DNA from 2 places in the Oceanobacillus longus genome. Region 2 is predicted to be linked to the other one. Evidence: a T-box and tRNA genes for the amino acid it is inferred to sense, from the RefSeq annotation. Region 2 holds a T-box; the other holds one or more tRNA genes.
What was found. A T-box is a leader RNA that pairs with one kind of tRNA and senses whether it is charged. The one in region 2 lies ahead of alaS (alanine--tRNA ligase), so its partner is inferred to be a tRNA-Ala.
Positions count from the first base shown of each region.

Region 1: it encodes a tRNA-Ala, which carries the amino acid that the T-box ahead of alaS (alanine--tRNA ligase) is inferred to sense. The anticodon was not compared.

Region 1 is NZ_JBHSAO010000010.1:47,097-56,286, reverse strand. It holds gene ACFOUV_RS13575 (MDR family MFS transporter) at 1-200, shown strand, start outside; gene ACFOUV_RS13570 (MerR family transcriptional regulator) at 267-1,034, opposite strand; gene thiE (thiamine phosphate synthase) at 1,248-1,871, opposite strand; gene thiD (bifunctional hydroxymethylpyrimidine kinase/phosphomethylpyrimidine kinase) at 1,896-2,702, opposite strand; gene thiW (energy coupling factor transporter S component ThiW) at 2,845-3,333, opposite strand; TPP riboswitch at 3,429-3,543, opposite strand; tRNA gene ACFOUV_RS13550 (tRNA-Ala) at 4,027-4,099, opposite strand; gene ACFOUV_RS13545 (5'-nucleotidase C-terminal domain-containing protein) at 4,413-8,123, shown strand; gene ACFOUV_RS13540 (YhdT family protein) at 8,301-8,579, shown strand; gene panF (sodium/pantothenate symporter) at 8,585-9,190, shown strand, end outside.
Region 2 is NZ_JBHSAO010000001.1:502,190-511,379, reverse strand. It holds gene mltG (endolytic transglycosylase MltG) at 1-580, opposite strand, end outside; gene ACFOUV_RS02520 (DUF1292 domain-containing protein) at 703-984, opposite strand; gene ruvX (Holliday junction resolvase RuvX) at 997-1,410, opposite strand; gene ACFOUV_RS02510 (IreB family regulatory phosphoprotein) at 1,407-1,676, opposite strand; gene alaS (alanine--tRNA ligase) at 1,775-4,414, opposite strand; T-box leader at 4,466-4,676, opposite strand; gene ACFOUV_RS02500 (AI-2E family transporter) at 4,719-5,786, opposite strand; gene ACFOUV_RS02495 (hypothetical protein) at 5,840-6,028, opposite strand; gene recD2 (SF1B family DNA helicase RecD2) at 6,098-8,419, opposite strand; gene ACFOUV_RS02485 (tetratricopeptide repeat protein) at 8,446-9,108, opposite strand; gene mnmA (tRNA 2-thiouridine(34) synthase MnmA) at 9,124-9,190, opposite strand, start outside.

The DNA.
Region 1 (9,190 bases), on a different contig from region 2:
TCATGAATGCAAGGCAAAGTAATTTCTTGCAAAATTCAACTGATCCAACAGACATGATGGTAGTAAATGAAGGAATGGTGGCAGGTGTTGAGCTGGTTTACTTTATTGCTTTTGCGATGTCAATTGTTGCTGTAATTATGGCTTTCTTTGTTTATCGTGCTGCACCGATTGAAGCAGAGGAACTGTTAAAGAAAGAATAAAAAAGTAGAATGCAAAATGAACCCCTTTTAGATGTTTGACCTGAAAGGGGGTTCTTTTTTCCTGCTTTATATTTGCTTCCTATCTAAATATATTAATAACGCATCTTGTAAGAATTCTGTGCCACCCTTGATAGCCTTGTCATAGTAAGCAGTGAAACGTTCATCGGAAACATACATTTCTGCGAGACTTGCATGTGCTTCTTTTGAATAATTAGGCCAAGAATACATGAGCCACTGTTTATGTTTTGCAGCAACCTCTTGTGCCAAGTCCGAGGCTGGATTTCCCGTTTTATATGCCTTTTCAAGCAGTAGCATTATTTCTTCCCCTAAGTCATTCATCGCTTTGAAATCTTCTTCAGATAAACCTCTTAACTTTGCATTACTGGTATTAACCGTCTCATCGCCATACGCTTTACGAATTTCTTCTCCGTATTTTTGTTCATTTTCATCGATCAAATTATCTTTGAAACCTGCAAATTTATCTTTATCCTGCATGGGTGTTCCTCCTTTTTTACTTGCAATCGTCCTTTCGACCGTTGCTATTAGTTTGTCAAGGTGGGCGCGTTTTTGCATCAGCTTTTTATAATGATTTTTGAGTGCTTTAGTTTGGTCATAGGTTGGCTCATTCAAAATGTCAGCAATTTCTTCCAAACTTACTTCTAATTCACGGTAGAATAAGATTTGTTGAAGCAGGTCAACTTCTTTCTGTCCGTAAATACGATAACCCGAAGAATTTATCCTTGCTGGCTTAAGTAGTCCGATTTGGTCGTAATACCTGAGTGTGCGGCCGCTCACGCCTGAAATTTTAGCTAATTTATTTACCGTGTATTCCATATGTGCCCCTCCTGACATTTGTTATCATAAACCCTTACGTTGCGTAAAGGTCAATAGGAAATATGAATTCATTTGTGGTGAAATCAAAAAAATTCTTCCTTACACAACTATAATCGAAATAAATAATCAAAAAGGGGGTGAAAGAAATAAAGTTATTTCCACCCCCTATTGAACTTTCATTTCGATTATAATCATAAAGAAAGAAGTTAATGTTTATAAACGTTGTACGGCAAGATTAATATCGTTAGCAGTTGTAATTGCTGTTATAAAGGAAACACCATCTGCACCTGCTTCAATTACAGACAATGCATTTTCAGTATTGATGCCCCCAATCCCGACAATAGGTTGGTCTGGAAACTGCTTTCTTAATGTTGTAATCCATTCAACCCCAACAGGTGCTTTAGCATCCGATTTTGTGTTTGTAGCAAAAATTGGCCCTGCACCGACGTAGTCAACTACCTGTAGAGGACTATTTTCAACTTCGTAGGAATTTGATACAGAAAGCCCAATTATCTTAGTAGGAAACATTTTACGTAATTCTTCTACTGATTGATCTTCTTGTCCAACATGAATTCCGTCTGCATCTAGAGGGGTTACCAAATCAATATCATCATTAACGATAAACGGAATATGATGTTTTCGGCATATATCTCTTAATTGCTTTCCTAATTCTAACTTTGCATTGCCAGTAAGTGATTTGGGTCCCTTTTCGCGAAATTGAAATGCTGTAATTCCAGCTTCAGCTGCTGATTCTAAAATCTCTGTAGGATCATGGGAACAGTTTTGGCTGCCCATAATAAAATATTTACGCAAGCTTTGTTTTATATAGTGTGACATTCATTATCTCCCTTTTAGAAAATTTTAATCGAGTGAAGGTGCACCTCGTGTTGCCCAGTGGTTTGTTGGGCCGCTTCCAGATCCAAGTGAAAAGGAATATTGAATTGCCTTCGTAACGAAATGTTTCGCTTTTTTAACGGCTTCATTTAACGGTAAACCTTGACTCAAATAGGCTGTAATAGCTGCAGAATATGTACAACCTGTTCCGTGTGTATTTTTAGTATTAATTCGTTTAGCGGAAAAGGTATGAAGACTTGAACCATCATATAGGAAATCAATGGCTTCACCTTTCAGATGGCCACCTTTCACAAGTGCAGCTCCGGCACCAAAGTTCTCAACAATATGCTCTGCAGCTTGTTTCATATCGTCAACCGTTTCAATATTTTTACCGGTCAAATATTCAGCTTCCGGGATATTCGGTGTTACTAAAGTAGTTAATGGCAAAAGCTCTCTTCTTAGAAAATCACGTGCTTCCTCTTCAATTAATGGATCTCCACTTGTTGCAACCATAACAGGATCCATAACATATGGAGCGTTTAACTTTGAAATCTTACTAACCACCATTTTCATCATATCTTTATTGGCAATCATACCAGTCTTAAATGCATGAACAGGCATATCCGTTATAACGGAATCCAGTTGCTGTTCAATCATATTAAGTGGCACATGATGGATGTCCTGGACACCAGTAGTATTCTGGGCAACTACGGAAGTTATAACAGACATACCATAGCTTTTTAATTCCTGGAAAGTTTTTAAGTCAGCGTGAATTCCTGCCCCACCACTAGGATCTGTCCCAGCAATGGTAAGGGAACAAGGTATTTGTTTCATCGAGATGACACCACCTTTTTTGATGGCAACTCCTCACATATAAATGCCATTTCCCAAAATCTTAGTTCAAGTTTACAGCTTTTTCGTTCTACATCTGAAGCACCTTTTCTTAAAACATCAGTAAAAGTCATCATATAGCCTCCTAATTAATACGTGCTAAATTTTTGGTTTTAACCCTTGATACGATAAACCAGCCAATGAAAGCACCGGTAATGCTGCTGACAAGAAATCCTGGTAAAAAGGCAAATGCACCAACGGAGGTACCCATTAGAATGCGGGCAAAAGGTACCGCGAAAAGAGATCCGATTACTCCTGAACCGATCGTTTCTCCAATTACTGCCCATCCCTTTTTACCAACTTTTTTATAAATATAACCAGCTAGAAATGCTCCAACCATGCCTCCAGGAAAGGCCAATAAAGTACCTAAACCAAGCATATTCCGAAGTAAACCAATCATAAATGCGATGGCAACTGCAGGACCTGGTCCAAGCATGATAGCTGCCATGACATTGACTGCATGCTGAACAGGATATGCGCGTGCGATTCCTGTTGGAAACCACAATAACTGAGCACCTATCGTTCCAATTGCTACAAAAACTGCCATTGTTGTTAACAAAAGCGTTCGACTCATATTATTCCCCCTCCATTTTTCGTAAAAAACTAAACAAAAAAGCCAGATCCTTTATGGACCTGGCTTGGTAGGCTGAAAATAGATTAGACGATATAACAAACGTCCGACTACTTCCCTCCGCTAGTATTAACCAGATCAGGTCCATAAGAGTCGGAAAGTGTATGCTTTCCTCTCAGCCCACATATTATTTGGGCACCCCTAGTAGTTTCATGCTATATAATTGTGTATACAACTCTAAGCTTACCAAATTATTTAACTTTTGTCATTATTAACTTTAAAACATGGTATAACTCTACCAGGTGGAGTGGAAGGCGAATGATACGATATAGAATATAAGAGTGACTAAATATAGTCTACAATTTGAAATGTTTTCTGGTATAATATATTGGCAATCAATCAAGCCAAGATGGAAAAAATCAAAATCGCTTCGAATTAAAACTAGATGATTTTATTGTTGAAACACGAAGTAACTTTAAACATACACAGAATCAACTGGACACACATGCAAATATTATCAAAAAGGTAAAATAAAAGCGACCACTAGGTTATTCTTCAAATCGTGTGTTCAGCCCCATTTCTTAATCAAGTTTCTGCCACGCAGTCATAACTTCTCAGTAAAAATGTTTTTATTATACTTAAAAAGGTTAGATAGGATGTTTTTACAAGTCCTATCTAACCTTTTTAATTTTAGGATGGAGCATAGGGGGCTCGAACCCCTGACCTCTTGCATGCCATGCAAGCACTCTCCCAGCTGAGCTAATGCCCCGTACACATAATTATGATTATAGCCACTTTTTATCAATTTTTCAAGAAAAATTTTAAAGTAATGTCTCCTTTCTGGTTCTCTCATTTTGTTTTTCTCTTTCGATGGAACTGAAACCAAAAAAATAACTAAGGACTTATTAACCCTTTTTATAAATACATAGTACTAATGGTCTGAATTTACAATATATTTACAAATGTTTACGAATATTTCATAGTAACCCTCTTACTTTTATGCAATATTTAAGAAGGACAGGTGCGGATTTTGTCTTAAAATCTCGCATCTGGAACAAATATTCTAAAAATGGAGGGTATCAATGAAGAGTATAACTTTTAAAAAGACCGTTAGTATGTTTCTTATTTTAGCGCTGGCATTTATGAATTTCACACCTGTATTTTCTATGTCTGCAGCTGCTGAAAGTAATGAAGCGACAGCAGAGGATTTATTTATTTCGGAGTATATTGAAGGTAGTTCTTATAACAAGGCAATAGAAATTTATAATGGTACGGGTAGTGAGGTGGATTTATCAGACTATGGATTAGAGTTATATAGCAATGGTGCGTCTACTGCAAACGAGACAATGGAACTTTCCGGTACACTTGCACATGGTGATGTTCTGACTCTTGCCCATACAAGTGCTACCCAGAAAATTCTTGATCAAGCAGATATCGTAAATGGCTCCGTCATAAATTTTAATGGTGATGATGCACTTGCTTTAACAAATAATGGAGAACCTACGGATATACTAGGTACCATTGGTGAAGATAATGATTATGCTAAAAATGTGACTCTGATAAGAAATTCATCAGTCACAGTACCAACTGAAACGTATGATGAAGGACAGTGGATGGATTATGCTAGTGATACATTTGCATACCTTGGCAGTCATACAATGGATGGCGTGGAACCAACAGATCCACCAGAGGAACCTGGTGAGCCTGGTGAACCAGGAGATGAATATTCCATTGAAGAAGCTCGTAACTTAAGTGATGGAACAGTGGTAACTGTCGAAGGAATCGTAACAGCAGATCATGCTGCAATCAGTAATGGCTCCCAGTTCACAACTTACATACAGGATGATACTGGCGGCATTAATCTATTTGCTTACGAACAAGGTGGGTTACCTGACCTGCAAAAAGGGGATCGGGTTCAAGTTATTGGGGAACTAGATTCCTATAATGGATTAAAAGAGGTTATTCCAACTGAGATTGATGTCCTGGAAACAGGACAAACATTACCAGAAGCACAGCAAATTACCCTTGAAGATCTTCAAAATCCAGAGATTGCAGAGTCCTATGAGGGAGAATTAGTACAGATTAATGGCTATATTAACAATATCCCAGGCAGCCCAGCTGGTGGTGGATATAATGTATCCTTGGTAGATGTAGATTTTAATGGAACGATTTTACGAGTAATGGAGAATGCACTGGATATCTCACAAGTAGAATCTGATATGTGGTATGACATTACCGCTATCGTTAGTCAATATAATGATTATCAGATTATCCCAACAGAACAGGCTGATCTGCAAGTAGCAGAAGAACAACCGGAACCGCCAACCGCCGCAGGACTCTATGAAACTACAGTTGATAGAATAACAGATGGAGACACAATCCGTGTAGAAACGCCTGTTTTCGGTGAGACGAGAGTTCGCTTCCTGAATATGGATACAGCAGAAACGTATGCTGCACATAATGATGACCCAGCTCGAGATGATATAAATGAAAATCAAAAATACTATGGTGATTTGGCAACAAATTATATTGGAGAGCTTCTTCAACCAGGAGATGAAATTTATCTAAAAATCGGAGAAGAGCCAACAGATGATTATGGAAGAATTTTAGCAGAAGTTATTCGTAAAGAAGATGGGCTAAACATCAATCTAGAAATGGTAGAGGAAGGTTATGCATCAACATACTTTCTTGCACCAATTGATGAAGAAGCATATCCTACTTACCAGCAAGCAGTGAAAGAAGCTCAAGATGCTGGATTAGGAATTTGGAATCCGGAAGATCCGTTATTGGAATTGCCGTTTGCATTCCGTGCAAATGATGATCAAAAAGGATTCCTACGTTATGTTGGAAATTCAAACACCATGGAATATGTAGAACCAAATGATTGGGCAGATGTGTCGGTTGAGAAACGAATCTTCTTCTCAAGTGCTGACGAGGCTGAATCGTATGGATATACTCCAGTAGGGGATGAAGGAACTCCAGATGAAAATATACTGGAATTACAGCTACTGAGCATGAATGATTTACATGGGAAAATTGATCAAGAGTATATGCTTGATCCTGATGGAGATGGCATTTCTGATATGTATGGACGCATGGATTATACAGCGAGCGCTATTAAAGAACGTGAACAGGAAAACGAAAATACATTAATCATTCATGCTGGTGACATGATTGGAGGAAGTTCTCCAGTCTCTGGACTTTTGCAGGATGAGCCAACAGTAGAAATTATGGAAGAAATCGGTTTTGATGTAGGAACAGTAGGTAATCATGAATTTGATGAAGGCTTACCAGAATTGTTACGTATGGTAAATGGTGGAGAGCATCCAGAAGGTTTAGGAACAGACGATTATGATGGAATGAACTTCCCGGTAATTTGTGCGAATTGTGTATATGAAGATACTGGTGAAACATTCTTACCACCATATGTTATCGAAGAAGTAGATGGCGTGAATATTGGCTTTATCGGTGTCAATACGATGGAAACAGTCAATATGGTAATGCCTGCTTCCTTGGAGAATGTTGCGTTTACAGATGAAGCAGAAGCAGTCAACGATGCAACTACTGAACTTACAGAGCAAGGTGTGGAAGCAATTATCGTTCTTGCCCATATGCCAGCTTATCAATCTGGCGATGCGGCGACTGGTGCCGCGGCTAATCTTGCCAATAGTGTTGATGATGCAGTAGACGTTATCTTTGCAGCACATAATCATGCAGTAAATGATGCTGTTGTAGATAATAAATTAATTGTTCAAGCTTCTGAATACGGAAAAGCTTTTGCAGATGTGGACCTAGAAATTGATCGAAATACAGGAGACATTTTAAATAAAGAAGCTGAAATCGTATTTGTGAAACAAAGTGATTATACTGCTGATGAAGCAGTTTCTGAAACGTTAAACGATTATTCAGAACAAATTGCACCTATTATAAACAAAGTAGTAGGATATAATGCACAAGATCTGATTGGTGATTATACGAACGATGGTGATCACGGTTTGGGTAACTTAATTGCAGATGGAATGAAAGCAAATATGGATAGTGATTTTGCAATGCAGAATGGAGGGGGAATTAGAGACCACTTACTGGCAGGTGAAGTCACTTGGGGAGAATTGTATAACATTCTCCCGTTTGGAAATACCTTAATGAAGGTTGAAGTAACAGGTGCTGAACTATACCCAATTATTAATGAACAATTATCACCAACTTATGGACCGGATTACAGTATTAGTGGATTGTATTATACGTGGAACCCTGAGTTAAGTGAAGTTGTAGATATTACTTTCCCAGATGGTTCACCAATTGATGATGATGAAACATATACTTTAACCGTTAATAATTATATGGGAACATCCGATGGACCAATTAAAGACCTTGGCCAAAATCCAGTTATGGGACCGGTTGATGTTGATGCAATGGTTGAATTTGTAGAAAGCCTAAACAGTTCAGAATCCAATCCGATTGTTTATGGTTCTGAAGGAAGAATCACAGAAACAGATGAACTACCTGGTGAGCCGGGAGAAGAAGATCCACCAGTAGTAGAAATTGAACCGAAGAAAAATAATGGTACTGCAACAGTTCACACGAAGGTTCTGGAAGATGTTGACCATGGTTCTCACGTATTGATCAATATTTACAATGAGAAAAAACCTAGAAATCTGCTGCTTAATAAAAAACAGGTAGATTTGCTGAAAGAAAAAGAAGTGACCTTAACGGTTACGAATGGAACTAGTTCAGAGACATTTGAAATGATTGATGTTCAAAGTAAAGTGCTGAAGGTTAGTATCGATCAGTAACAAGTAAGGAAATCGAGTTATATAATATTTACTCTAAAGGAAAGAAGGATGCAACCATTGTGGTTGTATCCTTCTTTTTCATATACTTGTTTACATATCTATCTAACTTACATTATATTGGAACTATGTAAAAAATAAATGATTATAATGACAATTGTAGTTTTAGGAGGTATCTAAATGAATAAACCTGTTATCAACCAGGACGATTATCGATTTAAAATAGCAAATAAAGAGGCACTAATTGGTATAGGATTAGTACTTTTTAACTTTGTTTGGTGGTATGCTTTTGCATATGGATTAGGAAGTAAGGACCCTTCAGAATATTCCTATGTTTTCGGTCTCCCGGCATGGTTTTTTTACAGCTGTGTGCTTGGATTTGTTGTAATGGTTATACTCGTATGGATTGTTTTAAAGTTATTTTTTAAAGACTTACCATTAGATGATGAGGAGATTTAGGACTTATGAATTGGCAGGCTATTTTACCGTTATTATTATTTATCATAATAATTTTTGTGGTTGGAATTTGGGCAGGGAAATATGTTAAATCTACAAATTCATTTTTACAGGAATACTTCCTCGGTGGGCGAAGTCTAGGTGGATTTGTCTTGGCAATGACGATGGTAACCACTTATGGGAGTGCCAGTAGTTTCTTAAGTGGTCCTGGTACGGCATATAACCAGGGACTTGCTTGGGTATTACTATCAATGACTCAGCTGTCTACAGGTTATTTTGTGTTAATGATATTAGGAAAAAAATTTGCTATCGTAACTCGCAAGTATAAAGCGGTTACAATCGTAGATTTTTTAAAAGAACGCTATCAATCGAAATGGGTTGTCATTTTATCGGCCATTAGTATTTTAATATTTTTATTCTCAGCTATGTCAGCGCAATGGATTGGTGGAGGGCGTTTAATTCAATCATTAACAGGCTTTCCTTATATTGCGGCATTATTTATTTTTTCGATATCGGTGCTTGTATATGTTGTAATAGGTGGATTCCGTGCGGTAGCATTAACAGATGCACTACAAGGTATCGTTATGTTTTTCGGTACGCTAGTCTTATTAATT
Region 2 (9,190 bases):
CTTGATCAAGGATCGCATTAGATAATAGATTAGGGTAACTTGCAATCAATTCTTCTATATATGTTTCATCATTCACTTGCTCCAGGAATTCTTCTTTTGTGAACTCAAATGTTTCACTGAAAATATCTGCTATCTGATCAACTGTCAGTCCTTCAGGTATTGTCACGGTATGAACTGGTTCTATGTAAACTCGTCCATTTTTTAATGACTCAATGATTTCATCAAATGTTACTGCAGGTGTGAATGTATATTCTCCAGCTTGGAAGTCGGACTCATTATTAAATTTAGTATAGAATCGGAAAATTCTTCCGTCTTTAATAATTCCATTCTCTTCAAGGATAGTTGCTATCGTTGAAGTTGAAGAACCGATAGGAACTTCTACAGTAATCTGCTCATCACTTTCTGAATTTACTGGTTGAAGTGCTGATTTAACATACAAAAAACCTGATATTCCTCCAATGACCAATATTAGTATTAATGCTATAAGGATAATAGACACAATCTTTCTTACCGTACTGGCTTCTTTGCTTCTGGCTAGAAGATTGTCCTTAAAACTGCCAGGCTCTTTCTTCTTAGACATCCAGTATCCCCCCTTCGTCCGCTATATTATACTAAAAAAGAAAGTTTTTATCCATAATATAGTGGATTACAAGCAAAAGCTGATGTCGAATTACTGACATCAGCCGCTATAATCTTAGATTTTTACGCTTCGTCTTCTTCGTCTGCCAATGTGTTTAACATTTCCTCAACCAGTTCCCATTCTTCATCCGATTCTATCGGAAAAAGCGTGAAATCCTCGTTATCCTGTTCTTCGAAACGGAATGCATATACTTCCACTTCTTCTTCTTCTGCCTGTTCAGCTGGTACTACTGCAATATACGATTGTTCTGTTTCATCAACATCAAAAGTGAACAAAACTTCAAATAGGTGCTCATCACCATTTTCATCAGGGATAATTATTCTTTCTTTTTCTTCCAAAGCCATTCGATCACTCCTCTATTTCTGATTTAAGTACCCTTGCAGTATCATGACCGCAGCCATTTTATCAATTACTTTCTTTCTTTTCTTTCTGCTCATATCTGCTTCGAGCAATACGCGTTCGGCTGCTATGGTAGAAAGACGTTCATCCCATAATTCAGTAGGTATGCCATGTACGTTCTCTATATGTCTGGCATATCTTTGAGAAGCTTCTCCACGTTCTCCAATGGTTCCATTCATATTTTTCGGCAGCCCGACAATAGCTTTTCCAATCTCATGCGTTTCTATAATTTGTTTTAATTCCTCATCGGCAGAATGAATTTCTAACTCATTCCATTTGATTGTAGTCACTCCTTGGGCAGTCCAGCCAAACGCATCACTGACCGCAACACCGATGGTTTTTGAGCCAACATCTAATCCTACTATTTTCATTTATTCTCCTTGTTCTGCTCCAGATAAAATTTAACCAGTTCTTCAATCACTTCGTCTCGTTCTATTTTACGGATCAAATTTCTGGCATCATTGTATCTCGGAATATACGCGGGGTCACCTGATAATAAATAACCCACAATCTGATTAATCGGATTATATCCTTTTTCTTGCAATGATTCATGTACAGTCAATAGAATATCCTTAATATCCTGATCAAATGGTTCTTCTGAAAAGTTAAACTTCATCGTTTTATCAATTGAACTCACTGTGACACCTCGTTCCAAGTTTGCATTCTAAAAATCATTTTAACATGTTTATTGGTATTATTATACTTTTTTAATGCTTTGTTTACAAACAGTTACGGTTATTTTACATTTTCTGTAATATAATTTTTTGCAGATTCAAGTGCTTCTTCTATTTTTGCAGGGTCTTTACCGCCAGCTTGTGCCATATCCGGACGGCCCCCACCACCACCTCCGCAAATTGTTGCAGCTTGTTTAATCAAGTTGCCAGCATGCAATCCTTTTTGATTTAAATCGTTGGATACTCCTGCTGCCAATTGTACTTTTCCATTATTCTCAGCTGCAAGTAGAACAATACCTGTAGTTAATTTCTGTTTTAGACTATCAACCATGTTTCGAAGCTGGTTCATATCTTTAACATTTACTTTCTGAGCTAGCAATGGTATATCCTGTACGTTTTCAACCTGGTCCAAAATAGATGAGGCTTCCAAATTAGATAATTTTGCACTTAATGATTCTGTTTCTTTTTGCAATGCTCTCAGTTCTTGTTGTAATCCTTCAATTCTTTCCGGAACTTGTTCATCACTGGATTTAACTAATTCCGCAGAGGAACTCAAAATAGAAAGTTTCTTATTCAGGAATTCATAGGCATATTGACTTGTAACAGCTTCAATTCTTCTTGTACCTGCTCCAATGCCACTCTCTGAGACGATTTTAAATAACCCTATCTCGGATGTATTTGTAACGTGACAACCTCCACATAATTCCAGGCTATAGTCTCCTATTTGTACTACACGAACCACATCACCATACTTTTCACCGAATAATGCCATTGCACCCATTTCTCTTGCCTCATCCAAATTCTTATTTTCAATTGCTAATGATACAGATTCCCAAATTTTTTCGTTAACTATTTGTTCTACCTGTTTCAATTCATCACTGGAAACACCACTGAAATGGGAAAAGTCAAAGCGTAAACGTTCAGGTGTTACTAATGAACCAGCTTGATTAACGTGTTTTCCTAAAACATCTTTAAGGGCCTGGTGAAGTAAATGTGTAGCCGTATGATTCTTGATAACAGAAGTTCGGAAATGGGAGTCTACAGCAGCCTTCACCGTATCGCCAGTACGTATCTCTCCTTCTTTTATCTGTACTCGATGAATATTTTGTCCTTTCGGAGACTTTTGAACATCTAGCACATATGCGGAAGCATTTTCCGTAATAATCCAGCCATGATCAGCTACCTGTCCGCCACTTTCAGCATAAAATGGTGTTTCATTTAAAAATAGAAATACTTCATCATCTTGACTTGCAGAATCGATTACTTCTTTTCCACCGATAATGGTTTCCACCGTTGCATCCACAGCCATTTGGTCATATCCAATAAATTCACTTTTTACATTGATTTCACTTAAAATCGTGTCTTGAACCTGCATGGAATCGACTTTTTGCCTTGCACTTCTAGCACGTTCGCGTTGTTTATTCATTTCACGATTATAACCTTCTTTATCAATGGTAAACCCTTGTTGTTCCACATATTCTGCAGTTAATTCCTTTGGAAAACCATACGTATCATAAAGACGGAATACTTCTTCTCCAGGGATGACGGTATTCCCAGCAACTTTTTGTTGATCCATAATGGCAGTCAAAATTTCCAGACCATCATTTAATGTTTCATGGAAACGTTCCTCTTCCACTTTAATGATATTTATAATGAATTCGCGTTGCTTGAGTACTTCTGGATAGAAATCCTTCATGATCTCTCCAACCGTATCTACAAGCTCAAACATAAAAGGTTTTTCGATACCGATTTCTTTTGCAAATCGGATGGCTCTTCTCACTAATCTACGTAATACATAGCCCCTGCCTTCATTGGAAGGGACAGCCCCATCACCTATTGCAAAGCTGACAGTTCGAATATGATCTGCGATTACTTTAAATGCGGTATCACTGGATAGTTCTTTTCCGTAAGTCGTATTCGCGATTTCTTCTGTTTTGCGAATAATCGGCATAAATAAATCTGTTTCAAAATTGGTTGGTACTTCCTGAATAATTGATGTCAGGCGCTCAAGTCCCATGCCGGTATCAATATTTTTCTTTGGAAGTGGTGTATATGTGTCATCCGGGTTATGGTTAAACTGGGAAAATACTAGATTCCATACTTCTAGATAACGATTATTTTCTCCACCTGGATATAGTTCCGGGTCAGCTGGGTTATTTCCGTATTTTTCTCCGCGGTCGTAGAATATTTCCGTATTCGGTCCACTTGGGCCTTCTCCGATATCCCAGAAGTTTTCTTCCAATCGAATGATGCGTTCTTTTGGCAATTTAATATCATTTAGCCACATGTCATATGCTTCATCATCTTCTGGATGAACAGTTACGGAAAGAAGTTCCTTATCAAAACCAATCCATTTATCACTCGTCAGGAATTCCCATGCCCAGTCTATTGCTTCTTTCTTAAAGTATTCTCCAATTGAAAAGTTCCCAAGCATTTCGAAAAATGTATGGTGACGTGCTGTAAAACCGACATTTTCAATATCATTGGTACGAATTGATTTTTGCGCATTTACAATCCGTGGATTCTCGGGTATAACACGCCCATCAAAATATTTTTTTAATGTCGCTACGCCACTATTAATCCACAATAATGTAGGATCTTCAATTGGAACAAGTGAGGCACTTGGTTCGACACGATGTCCTTTTTCCTTAAAAAAGTCAATAAACATTTGTCTGATTTCTGCTGAACTTAACTGTTTCATCTAAATTCCTCCACATTCTTTAAAAATAAAAAAATCCCCTCTCTGCATTATTGCAGGGACGAGATATGTTCGCGGTACCACCCTAATTATGAATGAAGAAAATCATTCATCACTTTATCATGTTAACGGTATGAGACCGACGGGGTTTAACCGTACTCCGGTTTAGCTTTCCATGACACTGTGTTTGGAATTTCTCTCAGCCCTCGGAAATTCTTCTCTAAAAACAAGTAGATCATGTACTTATAACCATCAAAGTGTTTAATTTATTATGTTAGCGATATTATATGAAACTTTTCAAGCATTGTCAATCATATGAATGTAACGCGATTAATTGACCAGTTATTACTTTGGTGATCGTAAGAACTGGAACAGCCAATATCATTCCCCACACTCCAAACAACTGACCACCGAGCAATAGTACAAAGATGATGGCAACGGGATGAATTTTCACACTCTTGCCCATTATATATGGCGACAGCAGATTACCTTCAATAATCTGTATTACAAACAAAGCAAGAATAACTAAAAAAACTTTATTTCCAGCCGTAGTATAGGAGATTGTCACCGCTGGTATTGCACCAATGATTGGACCAAAATAGGGTATAATATTCGTGACCCCCATTACAATAGCTAGCAATAAGGCATATTTTATATTTAGCAGTTTAAACATGATTAGTGATGTGAGACCTACAAATAAGCTGATGATTATCTGACCGCGAATATAGCCACCCAAACCTTTATCAATCTCGGACAGCAAATTACTTGCATCACTCCGGAATTTTTTGGGAATAAATGTAATAAAGAAGGTTTTTATTTTCGTATAATCCTTAAGGAAGTAGAAAACAAGTACCGGTATTACCGTAATTATAATAATCATATCTATTATTTTAGCAAAACCTGCTACAAGTTTAGAAATCAATTGATCCAATGATGTTTCCAAGGAGAGTATTAGTTCATCTATTTTATCATGTACCGCTTCAGGCAAAAACGACGTATAGTTATATATCTGATAAATTAAATTTTCATACATTGCTATAATTTCTGGAAGATTTTCATTTAAATCTCCCAGTTGATGGACAATTAATGGATATCCCCGATAAAACAGATAGCCTGTTCCGCCAAAGAAAATGAGATAGATCAACAGGATAGCCAAACCTCGATGAATATTCATGCTATCCAATTGATCAACTAATGGATGCAACAAATAAGCAATTAAAGCAGAAATAACAAAAGGTATTAACAGTTTACCGAGAAAAGAAAAAAAGGTACCGTAATATGGCATTGTTTTAAAAAATAAATAAGAAAATATAAATAATACGATACCAATGACTAACCAGTATAATATCGTAAAGCGTTTTTTATCCTCAAACATGAAAGACACTCCTCAGCAGATTGGTATTATACTCATTTTTTGCTGGGAGCTCTCTATGGAAGTTGGCGTTGTTCTTTTGTAAACAAATCATCCAATGAACTTAGACTTCCGTCAGATTCTATTTGATGAACCATTAGTTCTTTACCGGATACTGTCATTTCAATACAGCACGTCCAGCAAAAATAATCCTGTGTACCTATTTTGCCTATATCTTTTCCGTTACAATTCGGACAACGCAGCATAATCATAACCCCTTTTCGGATAATACGCTACTATGCTTGCCCGATTTATAACTTTATATACATAAATAATCACATAAAATCATAAGGAGAGATTTCTTGTTCTTCTGGTTCTTTCATTTCTGTGAGTGAAATTCCTTGAAGTCTTTCTGTTAACTGTTCTTTTAATGAAGTAAATCGTTTATTTGTGTCTTTTGTTTGTATTCCTCGTAAAAAAGCCTGTTCTTCCCCGCAAATAATCAGTGACTCTTTACTTCGGGTAATTGCTGTGTACAGTAAGTTTTTTCGCAGCATACGATTATAGGTTGAGACTACTGGTAAAATGACGATTGGAAATTCACTTCCCTGAGACTTATGAATGGAAATACAATAGGCATGCGTAAAATTCACATAATCTTTCCGTACATATACTACTTCTCTATCTTCAAATGTGATTACAAGCTGCTCTACATTTTCTTTGTTTTCGTCTTCTTTGAAAATAGCTGCGATTTCTCCAATATCCCCATTATAAACGCCATCTTCAGGTTGGTTAACAAGCTGAATCACCTTATCACCCACACGATAAGTAACATCATTGAACTTAATTTCTCGTCTTCTTTTTGTCTTTGGGTTGATTAGCTGCTGCAGTTCTTTATTAATCATCGTTATCCCGGCCTGCGATCTGTACATCGGAGCAAGGACTTGAATATCCCTTGCGTCTAAACCTTTATCCAGTGCCTTTTTATAAATGGACGTAATTACGTGGATCATATGATGTTCGAAACATGCAATAAAGCTGAAATCTTTATCATTCGCAAGCGACCCCGCTGAACATGTATCATTTTTGATCTCATGTGCAAGCTGAATAATTTTGGATCCTTCCTTCTGCCGATAAACCTCGCTCAAACTTACGAGTGGCAGTAAGTTACTTTTCAATAAATCTGATAGAACCTGTCCTGGCCCAACAGATGGCAATTGATCTTCATCCCCTACCAATAGAACCTGCATATCATCGGGAATTGCTTTGAAGAGGCTATTTGCCAACCAGATATCAACCATCGAAAACTCATCAACAATTAAAATTTTCCCTGAAAGCTGTTCCTGTTCATCTTTATCAAAACCGTTGCTACCATTCCATCCAAGAAGTCTATGTATTGTTAATGCAGGAAGTCCGGTTGATTCGTTCAATCTTTTTGCTGCACGGCCGGTTGGAGCAGTCAGTATAAATGGATAGTCCGACTTGGATTCGTAATCTTTCGGATCAAGAGATACCTGATGTATTGCAGCATATGCTTTGAGAATTCCTTTTATAACGGTAGTCTTACCGGTCCCGGGTCCCCCTGTTAATATCATAATCTTAGAATGCAATGATTGATTAATAGCAGAAAATTGCTCCTTACCATAACTTAATACTTCCGCTTCTTCAATTTGTCCAGTTATTTTTAACATTTCTGCCAAAGACGTTTCTTCCTCCAACGGTTTAGTAATAATTCGTTTTAAATTGGAAGCAAAGCCATCCTCTGCATAGTAAAGAGTCGGGAGATACACGTTACCTTCATAAATAATCAACTTTTTCTCCGTATTTAATTCTTCAAGCCTATCTGTAATAATTGATTGTTCAGCAGGATGAACTGCAAGCAGTCCCATCACCTGATCAACACAGAGGTCCATTGGTAAAAAAACATGTCCTTCCTGAATACTTCTCTGAAGAACATAAATACACCCTGCACCAATTCGATTCGGATGTGTCAAAGAAAGTCCATTTTGCCTGGCAATTTCGTCCGCAGTTCGGAATCCAAATCCTTCTATATCAAATACATATTGATATGGATCTTTTTCCAGTATCTCGATTGCTTCCTCTTTGTACTTTTGGTAGACGTTTTGAGCCATTTTTAATCCTACTCCATAGTTGGATAAATAAACAGCTACATGTTCAAAGCCTTGATTTTCTTTTAGGCTTGCTGCCAATCTCTCAGCAGTTTCTTTTTTTAATCCTGGTACATCTTTCAATACGTTTGAGTCGTTTAGTATTTTAGAGATGGCTGTTTCACCTAAGTATCCTACAATACGTTCTGCTGTTTTTTCGCCAATACCATAAAATAAATCACTTGATAGATATGCGACCAAACCATCTTTTGTATCTGGAATAATGGTTTTATAAGAAGACACTTTATATTGCGTACCAAACCGGACATGCCTCTCAAATTCTCCGTAAAAATAGTAGGTTGTCTGTTCATGGAGATTGGAAAAATAGCCTTTCGCAACAATCTCTTTCTCTTTGAAGTCTTCATTTGTCTCCTGTACTTTGATTTTTACGATCGAGAAATGTTCAGCTTCATTATTAAAAATTGTATTAACTATTTCACCTTTAATATATCCTTGTTCTTCATTTGATTGTTGTTGACTCATTTCCATTTCAAACAACCCCACTATCTATATACCTAGTTTTCGTTTATTAGTTGTTCCACATTTTTCTTTCCGTTAGCTGCAAGAACATGCTCTGGCTGTATTCGAAGCGCCTCGTTGAAATGGCCTAATGCCTCATCGACATTTTCATTAAACAGGGATAGGACACCCAGATTGTAATGGGTGTCACTATGATCCTGATTTATTTCGAGGACGCGATTAAAAACATTCTCCGCATCTTCCAGACTGTTACTTTGTGCTAGGGATAATCCATATTGAAAGAGAATCTCTTCATCGTTCGGATTCAACTCGGTAGCTCGTAATAAATATGGTAGCGCATATTTAAACTGTTCCTGATTCTGTAACGTTAAGCCAAGCATAAAGTATACATCACTTTCCTCGAGTCCAAGCTCAATTGCCTGTTGAAAATTCATCTGTGCTTTTGGAAATAAAGATTGCTCAAAGTAAAGATTTCCTAAACCGTAATAGGCTGTTGCAGCTTCTGTGTCCAATTCAATTGCTTTTTCAAAAAAACGCTCTGCACGTTCATTCTCATTTAATTGCACTAAAAGATTGCCAAAATTAATATAGCCTAACGGTTCATCTGGCTGTTCCTCAATGACTTCATTGAACAGTCTGGCTGCTTCCTCAAAATTCTGTTCCCTCATATAATTTATTGCTTGTGTATTTTTATCCATCTCAAATCTCCTTACTTAACCTACATAATCAAGTGTATGATTATTCTTTATAATTTCATCAATTGTCCCACCACCAAGACAG